Nitratifractor salsuginis DSM 16511: one gene and its partner. The protein of the gene in region 2 interacts with the protein of the main gene of each other region in a pairwise test. Links are inferred from orthologs where the notes say so. Each region holds a gene or a part of one and is shown on either strand. Other genes may lie near its edges. The genes, in order: leuS and ligA.

What was found.
Region 1: the proteins of ligA (region 2) and leuS interact in binary tests that used the Escherichia coli proteins (3 or more experiments, as listed by UniProt). The link is inferred for Nitratifractor salsuginis DSM 16511 from one-to-one orthologs.

The regions. Positions count from the first base shown.
Region 1 is NC_014935.1:251,361-258,430, reverse strand. The notes cover bases 157-3,264. They hold leuS (leucine--tRNA ligase), read right to left. Parts: upstream 2,876-3,264; coding sequence 437-2,875; downstream 157-436. Other genes in these bases: NITSA_RS01370 (putative bifunctional diguanylate cyclase/phosphodiesterase), read left to right, coding at 3,017-3,264; lptE (LPS assembly lipoprotein LptE), read right to left, coding at 157-418. In the rest of the region: more of lptE, read right to left, coding at 1-156; more of NITSA_RS01370, read left to right, coding at 3,265-4,705; ypfJ (KPN_02809 family neutral zinc metallopeptidase), read right to left, coding at 4,696-5,583; NITSA_RS01360 (DNA polymerase III subunit gamma/tau), read left to right, coding at 5,719-7,070.
Region 2 is NC_014935.1:648,453-655,401, forward strand. The notes cover bases 1,624-4,610. They hold ligA (NAD-dependent DNA ligase LigA), read left to right. Parts: upstream 1,624-2,123; coding sequence 2,124-4,097; downstream 4,098-4,610. Other genes in these bases: NITSA_RS03275 (DsrE family protein), read right to left, coding at 1,624-2,020; NITSA_RS03285 (ABC transporter ATP-binding protein), read right to left, coding at 4,161-4,610. Outside these bases: NITSA_RS03265 (HsdM family class I SAM-dependent methyltransferase), read left to right, coding at 1-350; NITSA_RS03270 (restriction endonuclease subunit S), read left to right, coding at 368-1,456; more of NITSA_RS03275, read right to left, coding at 1,574-1,623; more of NITSA_RS03285, read right to left, coding at 4,611-5,882; trpS (tryptophan--tRNA ligase), read right to left, coding at 5,895-6,857. UniProt on the Escherichia coli protein: DNA ligase that catalyzes the formation of phosphodiester linkages between 5'-phosphoryl and 3'-hydroxyl groups in double-stranded DNA using NAD as a coenzyme and as the energy source for the reaction.

The DNA of each region.
Region 1 (7,070 bases), 390 kb from region 2 along the record:
CTTCGGTTCCGCCGATATGTTTGCGGAGTTCACCCTTGGGAGTACGGAGAATGAAATCGATATCCACCGTGACCCGGTAGCGGATCACATAGCCGTGGGTATCGTAGGCCAGAGGCGAATAGTCGATCTTGTAGCCGGGGACGATCAGTCGGCTGACGGCGGCAGACTTGTCCGAAACCACCCTCTCCTGGAAGTGGGTCCGCAGGATGCGCATGATCTCCTCTTTGAGGAAGACGCCGTTTTGGGGCTCCATCCCGGAGAGACGCACATCCACATAGACCGGATCGGGAATCTGTTCCCTGCCGTATTGGGCCACAGGTTTGTAGCCGCATCCGGCAAAAGAGAGCAGCAGCACCGTCAGAAGGAGCGGGGAGAGGAAATTCCTTCGCCCTCTTGAAAAATATCCAAAGTTTTTCATACCCGCTCCTTCTTCGGCTTAGGCCGGTTTGACGACGAAGTTGACCAGTTTGTTCGGCACCACGATCTCTTTGACGATCTGCATCCCCTCCAGCCATTTCGCACCCGCCTCTTTGGCCAGGGCCAGGATCTCCTCTTTCTCCGCGCCGGCGGGGACGGCCACTTCGGTGCGGCGCTTGCCATTGATGCTCACGGCGTAGGTGATGCTCTCGGTGACGAAGACCTCCTCTTTGAGGGGGATGCTGCGGCGCAGATTCTCCCGGCCGAAGAGCTCTTCGCTCAATTCGCTGGCGATGTGAGGCACGATGGGCTCCAGGAGGTGAAGCAGGATATACATCCCCTCGCTCCAAACCGCGGGGTCGCTCTGCTTGTCCAGGGCGTTGAGGGCTTCCATCGTCGCGGCGATGAGGGTATTGAAGGCAAAGGTCTTTTCATAGACATCCCCACTCTTGCGCAGGGCTTCGTAGACCTTGGCGCGGGCCTCCTTGGCTTCGGGGGCCAGGGCATCGTGGTCGATCTCGGGGAGACTGCGGTGGCTGACTTTCTCTTTGCGGCTGTAGAGCTTTTTAAGGAAGCGGTAGGCCCCCTCCACACCGCTGTCTTTCCACTCCAGCTCCTTCTGGGGCGGCGCGGCAAAGAGGATGAAGAGCCGGGCGGTATCGGCACCGTAGCGCTCCACGATGGCGTCGGGATCGACGGTGTTGCCCTTGGACTTGGACATCTTGGCCCCGTCTTTGAGCACCATCCCCTGGGTCAAAAGCCGGCTGAAGGGCTCGTCGATATCGTGATAGCCCAAGTCCCGCAGCGCTTTGGTGAAGAAGCGGGCGTAGAGCAGGTGCAAAATGGCGTGCTCGATCCCGCCGATGTATTGATCCACCGGCATCCAGTAGGCGCTGTCTTCCTTGTCGATCCCCGTTTCGTTCCATTTTTTGGGATCGGTAGCATAGCGGAACTGATACCAGGAGCTCTGGATGAAGGTATCCATCGTATCGGTCTCCCGGGTCGCTTTGCCGCCGCACTGGGGGCAGGTGCAGTGTTTCCAGGTCGGGTGGCTTTCCAGGGGGTTGCCTTCGCCGGTGATCTCCACATCATCGGGCAGGGTCACGGGGAGGTTCTCGATCTTCTCGGGCACCAGGCCGCAGGTGGGGCAGTGGATCAATGGGATGGGGGCGCCCCAGTAGCGCTGACGGCTGATTCCCCAGTTGCGCAGTTTGTAGTTGATCTGGCTTGTCCCCAACCCTTCGCTCTCGAAGAAGGCGACGATCTCCTTCATCGCTTCCCGGTTGGGCTTGCCGGTGAAGACGCCGCTGTCGACGAGCTCCCCGTCGCCGGTATAGGGAAGCTCGCCCCCCTCGATGACCCGCTTGATGGGCAAGCCGTATTTGGTGGCGAATTCGTAATCCCGTTCGTCGTGGGCCGGGACCGCCATCACCGCCCCGCCGCCGTAGCTGGCCAGGACGAAGTTGGCCGTCCAGACGGGGATATCTTCGCCGGTGAGGGGATGGATGACGCTGATCCCCAGAGGGTAGCCCTCCTTCTCCGCCTGGGCCCGCTCCCGCTCGCTCATATTGATGATCGCTTCGATGCGCTCGATCACCTCATCGTCGAGGAGCTTGTGCTCGATGAGATGCCGGACGATGGGATGCTCGGGAGCCAGAGCCGAATAGGTGACACCGAAGATGGTGTCGGGGCGAGTGGTGAAGACTTCATAGCCGTCGAAACAACCGTTGAGCTTGGCTTTGCTCGCATCGTTCAGCTCGAAGCGGAACTCCAGCCCCTGGCTGCGCCCGATCCAGTTGCGCTGCATCGTCAGCACCTGGGCGGGCCACTTGCCCTCCAGCTGCTCCAGATCGTCCAGCAGTTCCTGAGCGTAGCGGACGATATCGATATAGTAGCCGGGCATCTCCCGCTGGACCACCGGGTTGTCGCAGCGCCAGCAGCACCCCTCTTCGACCTGTTCGTTGGCCAGGACCGTGTGGCAGGTTTCGCACCAGTTGACGGTGGTACTCTCCCGGTAGAGGAGCCCCCCTTCGAACATCCGGATGATAAACTCCTGCTCCCAGCGAGTGTAGAGGGGATCACAGGTGGCGAACTCCCGCTCCTTGCTGAAGCTCAGTCCCAGGGCGCCAAGTTCCTTGCGCATATAGGCGATGTTGTCGTAGGTCCACTCCTTGGGGTGGCGTTTGTGCTTGATCGCCGCGTTCTCGGCGGGCATCCCGAAGGCATCCCAGCCGATGGGATGGAGCACATTGACTCCCTGCTTGCGCCAGTAGCGGGCCAGGGCGTCGCCGATGGCGTAGTTGCGCACGTGGCCCATATGGATCCGCCCGCTGGGATAAGGGAACATACTGAGGATATATTTTTTGGGCAGGCTCTGGTCCTCGGAGGGCTCGAAGGCCCGCTCCGCTTCCCACTTCTGCTGCCACTTGCTTTCGATCGATTTGGGATCGTAGTTCACGGTGATACTCCGTCGGTGAAATTGAAGGGATTATACCCTATGGAGGATTTGAGACAGCTCATAGAAACCGGACTGCGGTCCGAGAGGATTTGCCCGGGTAAATTAGGATACAATATAATCTAAGCAATGGAAGGATCCTAGATGCAAAAGGGGATGATAGACCCGCGGGAATTCGAAGAGCTCTGGAGATTGACGGAAGAGGTCGGTGAAATCGGTTACTGGAAATGGGATATCCGCAACGACACAACCTACTGGAGCCCCCGCAAACGTACGATCTACGGCTTGGGAGAAAAGGAAAAGGGAAGTTTCGAACTCTTTCTCTCTGTTCTCGACGAGCAGACCCGGCGTCTGGTCGAAGAGGAGATTTCCCGGGTCCTCAGCGGCGAAAAAAAATATTACGATCTTCAGCACGAAATTCATCTACGTGACGGACGTACCGTCTGGGTCCACGAAAAAGGCTACCTCCTCTACGACAGCGAAGAAAAACCGATCAAACTCATCGGAGTCGTGCTGGATATCACCAAAAGAAAGCAGGTGGAGCAGGATCTTCTTCAGGAAAAGAACCGGAGCGCTTTTTTAGAAAATTTCGATCCCCTGACACGACTTCCCAACCGTCACGCACTCCATCTCCGTTTAACTCGGGAGATCGGAGAGGGTGAATCCTTTGTATTGCTTTTCGTCAATGTCGAAAATTTCGGTACGATCAACAACCTCTTCGGACACCATTTCGGAGATGCAATCCTTGTCCGTCTCGCCAAACAGCTCGAAGAGTTGGCGGGCTCAACTAATGTCTACCGCTACGGTGCCGATGAATTTGTCCTCCTCATTCCCCGACTACAGGAGACCGGAGGGTTGTTCGAGCGGCTGAGACAACAGCTCTTCGATCTGCCGATGCAGATCGAGGGTCAAACAGTTACTTTACGTTTCAACGTAGGGGTGATCCATTATCCTGAAGACACCCGGGATATCAGCACACTGATCAGCGGTGCCAGTACAGCACTGGCCCACGCCAAATCTCTCTCCGGCAGCCAAATCGTCCGCTACCATCCCCATATGCAGAAACAAATCTCTCTGACCTATTATGGAGTCGATTCGCTGCAGCGGGCCATCAAACAAAAGGCTTTAAAACCCTATTACCAGCCGATTTTCGATACCGAAAGTTCCAAGATTGTGGCGGTAGAAGCGCTGGCGCGTTGGATAGGACCGGAAGGGAAACCTGTCGCTCTCCCGGGAGAATTTCTGCCGCTCGCGAAGCAGCAAGGACTCATCCACCAAATCGACCATCTGATTATGGAACAAGCACTAGAGGATCTTCAAAAGTGGAAAGCCAAAGGTTTGACCCCCCGGCTTGCCGTCAATGTCTATTTAGAGGATTTCGGACAGGCGGCTTTTTCTCCACTTTTTAAGCGCTATCAGGAGTTGCTTCCCCAACTGATTCTTGAGATCTCCGAAGAAGAATTTTTGGCCTGTTCCCGGGATGATCGGGAGCAGCTCGACCTGTTGCGTGATCTGGGAATCCGTATCTCCATTGACGACTTCGGAACCGGATACTCTTCTCTGCGTTATCTCCATTCTCTCCCCATCGATGAGATCAAGATCGACCGCAGTTTCGTGGAAAACCTGCCGGAAGACCCTCAAAACGGTGATCTGGTCCGCGTCATCAAAAAAATCACGGAGATCTATGCTTTGGATTGTGTCGTCGAGGGAGTGGAGCGGGAGGAACAATCCCGCTTCCTCACCTCCATCGGCCTGCCGATCCAGCAGGGCTTTCTCTTCGCCCGTCCTATGGACGCCTCGAGCTGTCTTGAGCTTCTGGAGTCTCAGGGCTGACGAAAGGTGTCGCAGGCTCGGATATCACCGCTTTTGAAGCCCCGCATAAACCACTCCATCCTCTGACGAGAGCTGCCGTGAGTGAAGCTGTCGGGGACCACATAACCCTGGGAGCGTTTCTGCAGAGTGTCGTCGCCGATCCGGGATGCGGCGTTCATCGCCTCTTCGATATCTCCGGGTTCCAGATGGCTCTGGGCATAGTGGCCCCAGACCCCGGCGTAACAATCGGCCTGGAGCTCCACGGGGATCTGCAGATGGTTGGCCCGGGTCTTATCACCCCGCCGAAGCGCTTGCTGCTGGAGCCGGTGAACCTTGTCCAGGAGTCCCAACTGATCCTGCACGGCGTGGCCGACTTCGTGGGCCAGCACATAGGCTTGGGCGAAATCCCCGGGAGCCCCCAGTTGGCGCTTCAACTCATCGAAAAAGTTCAAATCCAGATAGATCTTTTTATCCCTCGGACAATAAAAGGGGCCCATCTGGGCCTGGGCATAGCCGCAGCCGCTTCGGGTGGCCCCGCGGTAGAGCACCAGGGTCGGCGGATCGTAGCGTCGCCCATACTTCCCCAGGATCGAAGACCAGACCTGTTCGGTCGAACGCAGGACCTTCTTCATCCGCACCGCCAGCTGCTGTTCCTGAGCTGTAGATGTTCTTGAGCTGACCCCTTGACTCCCTCCTCCCAGGAGGCTGAGGGGGTTGAATCCCGCCAGGTAGGCGAGGGCGCCGATCCCCAGGATCGCCCAGCCGATCTTGGTCCGTAGCAGCATCCTGATCAGCGGCCAGAGCATCATCAGAGTCCCTGCCGACAGCCGCCCCCCTCCGCCGCTGCTGTTTCGGCGGTCCTCTACGTTTCTGCTCTCTTCTATATCATCCAGTCTCACGTGAAACTCCTTCGTTTTTGCAGATCCAATCATAACAAAAGATATTTGGAACTACAGAGTCACTTTTATATCTCCAAAAGCAAAGATCGACTACAATAGATGCTCTTTTCCCAAAAACCGACTCAAGGAAGATCCGTGGCATTGGCACTCGCACGCAAATACCGTCCCCGCTCCTTCGCCGACCTGGTGGGCCAGGAGACCGTCAGCCAGACCCTCGCCCAGGCCCTCGACGGGGACCGGCTCTCCCACGCCTACCTCTTTTCGGGCCTGCGGGGCAGCGGGAAGACCTCCACCGCCCGGATCTTCGCCAAGGCGCTTCTGTGTGAAAAAGGGCCCACGTCCCAGCCCTGCGAAGAGTGCCCCCACTGCATTATGGCCAACGAATACCGCCATATGGACATCATCGAGATGGACGCCGCCTCCAACCGGGGGATCGACGACATCAAAGAGCTGATTGAGCACACCAAATACAAGCCCGGCAGCGGCCGCTTCAAAATCTTCATCATCGACGAAGTCCATATGCTCACCACCCAAGCCTTCAACGCCCTGCTCAAGACCCTCGAAGAGCCCCCCGAGTTCGTCAAATTCATCCTGGCCACCACCGACCCCCTCAAGCTCCCCGCGACGATCCTCTCCCGCACCCAGCACTTCCGCTTCAAAAAGATCCCGCCCCGGCTGGTCAAAAGCCATCTGGAGCACATCCTCCACCTGGAGGGGATCGACTATGAGCCCGAAGCTCTGGAGATCATCGCCCGCAGCGGGGCGGGGAGCCTGCGGGATTCCCTGACCCTCCTGGATCAGGCCATCGTCTACGCCAAGGGGAAAGTGGACCTACCCACCGTCACCGAGATGCTGGGGATCATCGATCCGGCCAAGCTCGACGATCTCCTCGACCGGATCCTCAACAAAGACGAAGCGGGAATCCTCGCCTTTATCCACGAGAGCAGCGAATACGAGACCGAAATGATCATCGATGAGCTGACCCTGCATCTCAAGGACCTTCTCTTCGCCAAAGACCCCCGCTTCCCGCCCCTGATCCTGGATCGCTTTTTCCGGATTTTGGCGGAAGCCAAAGAACTGCTCTTCCTGGGAAGCGACGGGGAGTTCGTCCTCTCTCTGACCCTCTTCAAAATGATGGAAGCCCTCTCCATCAAAGAGATCGATGAGATGATCCGCACCCTGCAAAAGGAGCTCTCGGGAGTGCAGAGTACCCCGGCTCCTACGACGTCTGCCCCGACCACAGCAGCTGCAGCCGAATCGCGCAAGCAGCCCGCTCCGGCCGCCGAGAGCCCGGCTTCGCAAAGCACCCTGCCCCAGGCTTCCGCCGAAGCAACTCCTCCGAAGAGCGCCCCGGCCGAAGAACCCCGACCCGCTGAAACGCCAAGTCCCGCTACCGAAGCACCCGCCGCACCCGCATCCGGAACCGCGCCCGACGCGGGAGCCCTCAAATTCAAAGCCCTGCTGGAAAAACTCTACGACCGGGATTA
Region 2 (6,949 bases):
AAGCGCATCACAAAGATGAAAGGGTAAAGTTTATTGATTTTTCCAATGATGGTTATACTCGATCCAATCGTAAAAGAGCTAAAAATAATATTAAAGATACAGACCGTGCCAAAGAACGTTACCAAGAGCTCGTGGATTTGGTAAGATTTGGTAAAAGCAAACTGAATATATTGACCGAAAATGAATATTACGAAAACACGATTGATCCTGATAACGGTGCGGACTGGAATCAATCTATTCCAATAGATACCAAACCAACATTGGAAGATTTTAAACGCACTGTAAGCGATTATTTGGCATGGGAAGTCTCTCAACTTTTAAAGAAACAAGGAGATACTTCGGGAAAGTAGATTCCCCACTTAACAAAATGCTAGAAGATGTTGAGTGGGGTAAGTTTAGATTAGGTGATTTATTTGATATTGAGAGCACTTCAAGCTTTAATAAGGATAAGCTTACTGTTGGTGATGAGTATGACTATGTGACGAGAACTTCACAAAATCAAGGTATATTGCAGTCAACGGGATTTGTGAATGAAGAAAATCTTAATCCGGCTGGAGTTTGGAGCTTGGGGCTTTTGCAAATGGATTTCTTTTTTAGACGGAAGCCTTGGTACGCTGGACAATTTGTAAGAAAAATTATCCCCAAAATGGAGCTTGACGAATATTCGATTCAATGGATGTCTACAGTTTTAAATAAGCAGAGAAAGAAACTCTTATCTGTTTTAGTAAGAGATTTAGACGAAGCCTTTAAAAATACACTAGTTGAACTGCCAATAAAAAATGGAGAAATCAACTTCGACTTTATGGGTCATTTTATTGCAAAGATAGAAGCAGATCGTATCAAAAAACTGGATGCATATTTGTCTGCAACAGGATTTAAAGATTATTACCTAACTTCGGAAGAGCAGAAGGCTTTAGATGACTTTGAAGATGGGGATATTGATTGGGGTGAGTTTAAGTTAGGTGATTTGTTTTATATAGAGAGTACACAAAGTTTTAATAAAGATAGACTTACTGTTGGTGATGATTATGACTATGTGACGAGGACTTCACAAAATCAGGGTATATTGCAATCAACAGGATTTGTGAATAAAGAAAACCTTAATCCTGGGGGAGTTTGGAGTTTAGGGCTGTTGCAAATGGATTTCTTTTTTAGACAAAGACCTTGGTATGCTGGGCAATTTGTAAGAAAAGTTACCCCTAAAATAGAGCTTAGCCAATATTCGGTTCAATGGATGTCTGCAGTTTTAAATAAGCAGAAAAAGAAACTGTTGTCTGTTTTAGTAAGGGATGTGAATGAAACTTTTAAGAATATATTGGTTGAATTACCAATAAAAAATGGTGAAATCGACTTCGACTTTATAGAATGCTTTACATCTGCTATTCATAAATTGGTAATAAAAGATGTTGTGGAATATACAAATCAAAAAATTACAGCACACGACCAAATAGTTTAGTTAAACTTATATTATGTGTACTTACCGTAAGGCTTAAAACTCCAAACGCTATATACTTACACAGTAATTTATAATTATTCTTTCAACTTGAGGCCTGAAAGCCCATACTTGTGACTTTTAATAAGGTGCAAAAACGATCCACCCCGCTACGGCGCGCTCCAGGACTTCGGCGACGCCTGCCTGGCGGTAGATGATCCCGTCGATATACTCTTTTTTCTTCCATCCCATCGTTTTCATCGTGTTGAGGCAGCCGACCATCTCTACGTCGTAGCCGTCCATAAGCGATCGGAGGCGTTTGAGGGTTTTGGGATCGTAATCTTTGCGGATGACCCGCATGCCGGAGCTGTAGAAGACCATCGCTACCTGTAGGCTCTCCGGCGGATATTCATTGAGGACATTGTTGATGGCGCCGATGATGTGGTTGACGACGTGAATGTCATCCGTCTTGACGGGGACCACCCATTTCCTGGGATGGTCGAAACTGGGCTGCGGGTCGGAAAACTGCATTTTCGCGACGAGAGAGAGTGGCAGCAACAATATCAAAATCCAGAGCAGACGTCTCATCGATCTTCCTTTGTGAACAATAGCTCATTATAACAAATCGCCTCTGTGGCCGGCGTGTAAAATGGGTTATAATATCCTCAAAACCGAAGAACAAAGGCCGAGAATGATCCGTAATCACCAGGAGTATGAAGAGGCGGTCGCCAAGCTCAAACGCTGGGCCTACGCCTATTACGTCGAGGACAATCCGGAAGTGACCGATGAGGTCTATGACCGACTCTATCGGGAGGTGGAAGCTTACGAAAAGGCCCACCCTGATGAGATCGATCCGACTTCTCCGACCCAGAGGGTCGGCGCTCCTCTCAAAGAGGGGTTCAAAAAGGCGAAACACCTCAGCCGGATGTGGAGTATGGAGGATGTCTTCAACGCTGCTGAATTCGAAGAGTGGTTCAACCGTATCGACAAAAAGTATCCCGGTGAGCGCTACTACATCGAACCCAAATTCGACGGGGCGAGCCTCAACCTGATCTACGAAAACGGCCTGCTCAAGCAGGCGATCACCCGGGGTGACGGCGTGGAAGGGGAGGATGTGACCGCCAACGCCAAAACGATCCGCTCCATCCCCCTGGATATCGCTCATAAAAGCCTCATCGAGATCCGGGGCGAGGTGCTGATGACGATCGAAGAGTTCGAGCGGATCAACAAAGAGCGGATCGCGGCGGGGGAGCAGCCCTTCGCCAATCCCCGAAACGCGGCGGCGGGCAGCCTGCGCCAGCTCGATCCCTCCATCACCGCCAAGCGGAACCTCATCTTCCAGCCCTGGGGAGTGGGGGTCAATGACCTCGACTACGAATACCTCAGTGACCTGATGGGTTATGTCTATGACCTGGGCTTTCGCAAACCGCCGCTCAGAGAGGTCAAGCGCACCCCCAAAGAGATCGAAGCGGTCTATGAGAAATTGGACAAGATGCGCTCCCAACTTCCGGTGATGCTCGACGGAATGGTGGTCAAGGTGGATCGGATCGCTTTGCAGGAGATCCTGGGATATACGGTCAAATATCCCCGGTGGATGGTGGCCTATAAATTCCCGGCGGTGGAGAAGCAGACCAGATTGCTGGATGTGATCCCCCAGGTAGGCCGCACGGGGGTCATCACCCCGGTCGCGGTGCTGGAGCCGGTAGAGATCGAAGGGGTGGTCGTGGAGCGGGCGACCCTGCACAACTACGACTACATCGAGAAGCTCGACATTCGTATCGGCGATATGGTCACAGTCATTCGCAGCGGCGATGTGATCCCAAAGATCATCAAGGTCCTGCCCCAATACCGCACCGGAAAGGAGAAGCCGATCCAACGTCCCACCCGCTGCCCGGTCTGCGGCAGCGAAGTGCTCGACGAAGGGCCGCTGGTGAAGTGCCAGAACCTCTCCTGCCCCGCGCGGGTGGTCAACTCCATCATCTACTTCGCTTCCAAGCAGTGTATGAATATCGACGGCCTGGGCGAGAAGATCGTCCAGCAGCTCTATGACGCGGGGCTGGTGAAGGATGTGGAGGACCTCTACCATTTGAAGAAGGAGGACCTCCTCAAGCTGGAGGGCTTCGGGGAGAAAAAGGCGGAGAAACTCCTGGAGGCGATCGAAGCGTCGAAGGGTCGGGAGTGCTGGCGCTTCGTCAACGCCCTGGGGATTGAGCACATCGGGGAGGTGGCCAGTAAAAAGATCTGTGAAAAGTTCGGCCTCGATTTCATCCATGCCGACAAAGAAGCACTCCTCTCCATCGAAGGCTTCGGGGAAGAGATGGCTAACAGTTTCCTGGAGTTTATGCGGGTCAATGGGGAAAAGGTCAAGCGGCTGATGGAGATTGTCCGACCCAAACCGCCTCAAAAAGAGGAAGTAGTGGAGTCTCCCTTCACCGGCAAGACTGTGGTGCTTACCGGCGCGATGAAAAAGCCCCGTTCCGAGATCAAGGAGATGCTGGAGCACCTGGGAGCCCACGTGACGAATACAGTGTCGCATAAGACCGATTATGTGATCTACGGAGAGGACCCCGGGAGTAAATTCGACAAAGCCAAGCAGCTGGGAGTGACGCTGCTGCCCGAAGAGAAGATGTGGGAGATGCTGGGTGAGCAAGCCGAGGCGGAATAGAGTAGGTGCTTGTGCTTTATGAGCGATAAGCCTCATCTCTTTTGGATTGATCGCTAGCCGGAATTATTCCGCCTCCATCGCCCCTGCAAGTCTTTGATAGGCAGGGCAAGTCTCCTCCAAAGCTTCTATCGTATCGAGACAGACGACCTGTCCCTTTTCCAAAACAGCGATTTTGTCGGCCCGTTTTACGGTACTGAGGCGATGAGCGATGATGAGGGTGATGCGGTCCTGTGAAATTTTGTCGATGGCCTGAGTGATGAGTCGCTCGCTTTCATTATCCAGAGCACTGGTCGCTTCGTCGAAGATAATGATTTTGGGGTCGTTGTAGAGGGCTCTGGCGATGGCGATGCGCTGGCGCTGACCACCGGAGAGATTGGTGCCATGCTCTTCGAGTAGGGTGTCGATTCCTCCCATTACCTGGACGAATTCCCAGGCATTGGCCATTTTGAGTACCTGGGCAACCCGCTCGGGATCGATCGGATTGCCATAGGCGACGTTGGCTGCGACACTGTCGTGAAAAATATAGACTCTTTGGGTAACAATGGAGATCCCTTTCCTTAAAGAGGGGAGGGCATACTCCTTCAGGGAATGGCCGTCGATCAGGATCTCTCCTTTCTGCGGATCGAAGAAGCGTACCACCAGATTGACCAATGAACTTTTTCCACCTCCGCTGGGGCCGATGAGAGCCAGTTTCTCTCCTCGATTAACTGTGAGGCTCACGCCCCTGAGTGCCTCTGTTTCGCCATAGGAGAGATAGACATTTTCGAAGCGGAGTTGATTCGCTTCCGTGAGTTCCAGTGTGCCTTCCGAAGCGACTTGAGGTTTTTGATCCAGAAGAAAGAGGATCCGTTCGCAGGCGGCCAGAGCGTTTTGAAGCTGGTTGATAATGTTGGTGATCCGTTTGATAGGGCTGTAGAGCATAAAAAGTGCCGTCATAAAGGAGAAGAAGGCTCCTGTACTCATAGTCCCGTCGATGACTTCCTGTCCCCCGATGTAGATAACGAAAGCGATCCCTATCGCTCCCAGGAGCTCCATCACCGGACTGCTCATCAAAGAGGTGCGGATCGATTTCATCGTGAGGCTGTAGTAGTCGCGGTTCTCTTTGGCGAAGCGACCATGCTCGAAATCCTCGGTGGCGTGGGCTTTGATGATTTCGATATTGTTGAGAATTTCGGCCAGTCGGGAGGTCAGGTCGGAGGTCTTTTCCTGGGTTTTGTGTGAGAGCCTCTTGAGGCGTTTGGCGATGAGGGCGATTGGCAGGATTGCCGCAGGCAGAAAGACCAGAGCATAGAGTGCCAGATGGGGGCTCTGGTAGATGACGACTCCCAGCAATCCCACAGCTGTCAGTGTCTCCCGGGCGAAAACAGGCAGTAAAGTCGAGACGATGTTCTTAAGACGTTCGACGTCATTGATATTCCGGCTGATGAGCTCCCCAGAGCGGAAGCGCTGAAAGAATCCCAAATCGAGTGAGAGCATCACTCGCATCATCCGGTTGCGGATCCGGCGAATAATATCCTGTCCGATGTGTTCGGTGTAGTAGGATTGAAGAAAGTTTCCTCCCGCTTTCATCGCATAGACGAGGATGATCAGCCAGGGGAGGGTATGAAGGGCCGCTTCATCTTTTTTGAGGAAGATCTCGTCGAGGACCGGTTTGACCAGATAGGCGGAGGCAGATGTGCCCGCCGCGGCGAGGATCATACCGATGACCGCCAGGATAAAATAAGTGATGTAGTCTTTCCAGTAGGGGAAGACCAGACGGCGGAAAACGACTTTGATCTCTTTCAAACAGTGTATCCTCTAGAGGATGCCCACGGCATCGCGCACGATGGCGATCTTCTCTTCGGCTACGGCCCGGGCTTTGGCGGCGCCGCTTTCCAGGATGGCGAAGACCTCTTCGGGGTGTTCGAGGTAGTAGGCTCTCTTTTCGCGTGCCGGGGCGAAGTGGTCCCAGATGAGCTCTTTGAGCTCCTTTTTAAAGTGGCCGTAGCCGTATTCGCCACTGCGGTAGCGCTCGGCCAGCTCCGTTTTGCCCTGCTCATCCAGAAAGAGGCTTGCCAGGGCATAGACGTTGCAGTTTTCAGGGTCGAGGGGCTCTCCCAGGGGAGTGGAGTCGGTGACGATCTTGTTGCAGCGTTTCTGCAGGGCTTTCTCTTCCATAAAGATCTCGATGGTATTGCCGTAGCTCTTGGACATCTTGGCCCCGTCGATACCGGGGACCACGGCGACGGACTCTTCGACCATCGCTTCGGGGATGGTAAAGATCTCTCCGTGCTCGTTGTTGAATTTGATGGCGATGTCCCGGGTCATCTCCAGGTGTTGGATCTGATCCTTGCCTACAGGGACCTTCTGGGCGTCGTAGAGGAGGATGTCGGCGGCCATCAGCACGGGATAGCTAAACAGGGCGTGGCTGGGAGCGATCCCCTTGGCCACCTTATCCTTATAACTGTGGGCCCGTTCCAGCAGCCCTACGGGAGTGTAGCGGGAGAGGATCCAGTAGAGCTCCAGCACCTCTTTGGCGTGGCTCTGGACCCAGAAGACGGTCTTGTCGGGATCGATCCCCAGGGCGAGGAAATCCACGGCGACTTCAAAGGTGTTTTGCTTGAGCTCTTTGAGGTCGGCTCCGCCGCTGAGAGCGTGGTAATTGGCGATAAAGGCGAAGAGCTCGTGCTCCTTTTGGAGTTTGAGCATCTGGGCGATGGCGCCGAAGTAGTTGCCGATGTGGAGTTTGCCGGAGGGTTGGATACCGGAGAGTACACGCATGGTTGCTGATCCTGTCGGGATAAAATTTTTCGTGATTATATCCAAAAGGGCAGCGGGGAACCGCTCAGAGCCGTCGGCAGCCGGCTCCGGGG